One region of the Mammaliicoccus lentus genome, then DNA from elsewhere that is predicted to be linked to it. Evidence: predicted binding sites of a transcription regulator. Region 1 holds the regulator's gene; the other holds the start of a gene.

Region 1 (2,493 bases):
AAGATAATAATGAGTTTACTTCTTCACTTGGTTGTTCATTTTGACTTGATGTTATACTACCTTGCTTTACTTCTAATGCTGGTAAAGCACCTTCATGCTCTATTTGATAAATTGAGCGAGCATGTTTCCTTAAATCCTCTAAAGAGATTGTTTGGTTCTCTGTTATAGATTTTAAAATGATAGATTTCATATCTACAGGTGTTATACCATATAATGTAGCAATTTGTATAATTACTTCTTTTGTCTTTTTATTTAAAATCTCTTTAGAAATTAAATGATTATTCAGTAATAACTCAAGCATTTCAAAATCGAATTTTACATCGGATAAATCCAAACCTTTGTTTTTAGCATCTTGTTGTATTTCTATTGAATCTGTAGGTGCTACTTGTGACATATTAGGCACTTTAAAAACATCTGTGAAAGTTTTGGTAACATCGTTATAATCTGAAGTAGAAACACTTTTATCTTTATATCTATTTTTCAAGGCAATAAATCTTGCCTTACCTATTTGTTGGTATAAAAAAACTGATAATAATGGATCATTAAAGAATTGTTCAGTTGTAGCAGGTTGTTGTAACGAGTATATAAATGTTTGCTCTTCTTGGTTTACTTTCATAAAAGTTTTAATTAATCCAATACCTTCTAATAAATCTAACGAATCTCTAAAATTTGATAAATTAATTTTTAAATCATTCATAATTGTATAATGACTATAAGCGTCATGTTCATTATGAAAATTAAATTGTGATAAATATAAATAAACACCTATTGCATCAGTACCAATTAACGGCGTATATAAGCTAGTTAATATGTCTTGATGGACATGTGTGTAATTATAATTTGATTTCACGTAAAAGCCATCTCCAGGCTTTATACCACTAAAATATTCCGCCATTAATAATCACCTTACTTTCGGTCTTTCAAAATACCTTGCATTGATTGTAGCAATTGATCGACATCTTTGAACTCTCTGTATACAGACGCGAACCTTACATATGATACTTGATCAACATCCATTAAATGTTCCATTACTTTTTCTCCAATATCATTAGAAGATACTTCAGTAACTCCTTCAGCTCTTAAGTCTTTTTCTACTTGGTTTGTAATATCTTCTAGTTTTTGAAAAGCAACTGGTCTTTTTTCACATGAACGAACGAGACCATTTAATATTTTATCTCTATTAAAAGTTTGTCGAGCTCCATCTTTTTTAACTACTATTAAAGGTGATAGTTCAACTCTTTCGAATGTCGTGAAACGAAATCCACATGATTCACACTCTCTTCTTCTTCTTATAGCAGTCAGATCATCAGCGTGTCTTGAATCCACTACTTTAGAATTATCATATTTACAATTTGGACATCTCATTCGTTTCACCTCTCAGAACTTATATTTTCATACATAGATTATACAGTAGTTTCGGATATTTTTAAACGCTCACTACTTTACATTTGTAAATCATCAAATAAAAACACAATGCAAATTTCAAAATTCGCATTGTGTTTATTAAGTATATCAATTATGAAATTTTTTGTTCTTGTGTTTCAGTTAAAATGTTTGCCACTTGCTCAGCTAATTCAACAACTCTCATTGAATATCCCCATTCATTGTCATACCAAGCCAATACTTTAACTTTATTATCTCCAATGACCATCGTAGATTGTTCATCAACAATAGCTGAATGTGGGTCAGTATTGAAATCAATTGAAACTAATGGTTCATCGCTTACAGCCATAATCCCTGCCAATTCTCCATTACTTGCTTCTCTTAGTGCATCATTTACTTTTTCTATCGTTACATCAGTTTTCAAATCAACAACTAAATCAACTAAAGAAACGTTTGAAGTTGGTACTCTTAATGCCATACCATGCATTTTACCTTCTAATTCTGGTAATACGAGTGATAAAGCTTTTGCAGCTCCAGTCGAAGTTGGTATTATGCTGTCAGTACAAGAACGTGCTCTTCTTAAATCTTTATGCGGATTATCTAAGTTCTTTTGATCATTTGTAAAAGCATGAACGGTTGTCATTAAGCCATTTTCAATACCAAACTTATCATTTAAGACTTTAGCTACAGGGCTTAAGCAATTTGTTGTACAAGAAGCATTTGAAATAATATCAAATTCTTTTAAATTAAGTTGATTATCATTTACACCTTTAACAATCGTTTGAACTTTCCCACCTTTAGCAGGACCAGTCAATATTACTTTTTTAGCACCTGCATCTATGTGTGAAACTGCTTTATCTCCATGGTTGAATTTGCCTGTTGCTTCTATAACAATATCAATATTTAATGTTCCCCATGGTAATAATTTAGGGTCTCTCTCTGACACTAATAAAATTTTATGATCATTTATTACAATTCCATCTTCAACTGCTTTTATTTCTTCATCTAATTTGCCATGTGTTGAATCATATTTAATTAAATGTGCAATTGTTTCTGGCGGATAAGACGCATTTATCGCAACAATATTTAAATCATCAGATTTAAGTGCAC
Region 2 (2,493 bases), 1.1 Mb from region 1:
AATATCTTTAGCAGCAGCGTAACTATAAGCTATCGTTATTCCGAACTGACCAACAGTAGCAAAAACACCAGATAACAATAATATGATTACTTGTGTTATGCTCATTGGTTCATACGTGAAAATAACAAAAGGTATAAGTACTACTGTAGAGAAAAATGAAAAATAGAATACAGTTGTATAAGCTTTTTCACGTTTACCTAGAGGTCTCAGACAAGTATAGGCACCTGCTGCAAATAATCCTGATAATAGACCAATAATCGCTGGTGTCATATCTGAATTAAATGAAGGCTTGATAATGAAAATTGCACCTGCTATTGCGACAATCATTGCAATAACTTGGTATTTTCTAGCGCGTTCATTTAGAAATAGTGCACATAGAATAATAGTCCAAAATGGATTTAATTTCATTAACATGTCTGCGTCACTTAGTACCATATGGTCTATGGCATAAATATTTAGCAAAACACCAATGAGTCCTAAAGAGGATCTTAAAATTAACAATGGTTGGTTTTCTAATTTGCCGAAAAATGATACTCGTGCTTTATAAGCAATATATATTGGAACAAGCATGGCTACTAGATTTCTGAATAATGATTTTTGGAAAACCGGTAAATCACCAGACAATCTGAAGAAAACAGCCATTAAGCTAAATCCAATAGAAGATATAAGTATAGCAAGAATACCTTTTATTGTAGAATTCATTTTATACACCTTCCATTTTTTATCAATGAACATATATTATCATAACTCACTTTACAAAGTATATGGAATTCTAATTTTTTAAATTTATGAAAGTAAAATAAAGAAATTTTCAAATGTTGATATAACAACACTTGTGTGACATATCGATAAAGTCAACCCTATTTTTTATAAAAATTTAAGGTATTATGAGTGTTATGGCTCGTCGTTAATGTTATAATAAATCACATAATATAGTATGTACTAACAAAAGTTAACACTATATCTTGTGTTTTACGCATTTAGAATAAAAAGTTATAAACTATGTAAAAATTTATATTTTTAATTTATAAAAATTCGTAAACACAAAGTATATACATATGGCAGGTGATAGTGTATGAAGATAATTTATTTTTCTTTAACAGGTAATGTTAGACGATTTATTCAAAGAGCAGGATTATCGAATACGATGGCTCTCACTGAAGCAAACAAGACAGAAGAAATAAATGAACCATTTATAATTGTCACAGGTACAATTGGGTTTGGCCAAGTACCTGACCCCGTCCAAGCATTTTTAGATGTAAATCATAAAAATCTTAAAGCGGTAGCTGGCAGTGGAAATAGAAACTGGGGCAATAATTTTGCAAAAGCGAGTGAGGAAATTGCGAATAATTATAATGTCCCTTTATTAATGAAGTTTGAACTTCATGGTAATCAGGAAATAGCAGATGAATTTAGAGAAAAGGTGGTTAATCTTTATGAAAATGATAAACAAACAGAATTATAATCATATCGAATTAAATAATAAAGTGACTAAGCGTAGAGAAGATGGTTTCTTTGATATTGAGAAAGACCAAGAAGCATTAGAAGTTTATTTAGAAGAAGTAAAAGAAAAAACAATTCAATTTGGTACTCCAATTGAACGTTTACATGCTTTGGTTGATCAAGATTTCTATTATGATTTATTCAAAGAGTATAGTGAAGCGGATTTAGAAGAAATAAATGAATTTGCAGATTCTATTCCTTTTCAGTTTGCAAGTTACATGTCAGCAAGTAAATTCTTTAAAGATTATGCCTTAAAGACTAATGATAAATCTCAGTATTTAGAAACATATAAAGAACACGTTATTATTGTTTCATTGTATTTAGCTAAAGGAAATGTAGCACAAGCGAAACAATTTATTGAAGGAATGATTGAACAACGAATTCAACCAGCAACACCTACTTTCTTAAACGCGGGTAGAGCAAGACGTGGTGAATTAGTGAGTTGTTTCCTATTAGAAGTAGATGATAGCTTAAACTCTATTAACTTTATTGATTCAACAGCGAAACAATTAAGTAAAATTGGCGGAGGAGTTGCAATCAACTTATCGAAACTTCGTGCACGTGGCGAAGCGATTAAAGGTATTAAAGGTGTAGCTAAAGGCGTACTACCAGTTGCTAAATCATTAGAAGGTGGATTTAGTTATGCAGATCAACTTGGTCAAAGACCTGGCGCAGGCGCAGTATATTTAAACATTTTCCACTATGATGTTCTTGAATTCTTAGATACTAAAAAAGTAAACGCAGACGAAGATATTAGACTTTCAACTATCTCAACTGGATTGATTGTTCCTTCTAAATTCTTCGATTTAGCAAAAGAAGGTAAAGACTTTTACATGTTTGCACCACACACGGTTGAACGTGAGTACGGTAAAACATTAGATGATATCAACTTAGACGAGTATTACGATGAGCTAGTAGCAAACCCTAACATCATCAAGAAAGCTAAAGATGCACGTGAAATGTTAAATACAATTGCACAAACACAATTAC

The links. Region 1 encodes NrdR, which represses ribonucleotide reductase genes. Its sites were predicted from a motif close to AACACNATATATNGTGTT; they were not measured.
Region 2: nrdI (class Ib ribonucleoside-diphosphate reductase assembly flavoprotein NrdI) is a predicted target of NrdR. The motif match lies at 955-972, and genes of this name have one in related genera.

Annotation. Positions count from the first base shown of each region.
Region 1 covers NZ_OX344834.1:1,200,005-1,202,497, reverse strand. Annotated here, with positions in the region: gene ACNMOQ_RS05975 (replication initiation and membrane attachment family protein) at 1-895, opposite strand, end outside; gene nrdR (transcriptional regulator NrdR) at 907-1,365, opposite strand; gene ACNMOQ_RS05965 (glyceraldehyde-3-phosphate dehydrogenase) at 1,517-2,493, opposite strand, start outside.
Region 2 covers NZ_OX344834.1:2,265,704-2,268,196, reverse strand. Annotated here, with positions in the region: gene ACNMOQ_RS11250 (DMT family transporter) at 1-702, opposite strand, end outside; gene nrdI (class Ib ribonucleoside-diphosphate reductase assembly flavoprotein NrdI) at 1,076-1,465, shown strand; gene nrdE (class 1b ribonucleoside-diphosphate reductase subunit alpha) at 1,437-2,493, shown strand, end outside.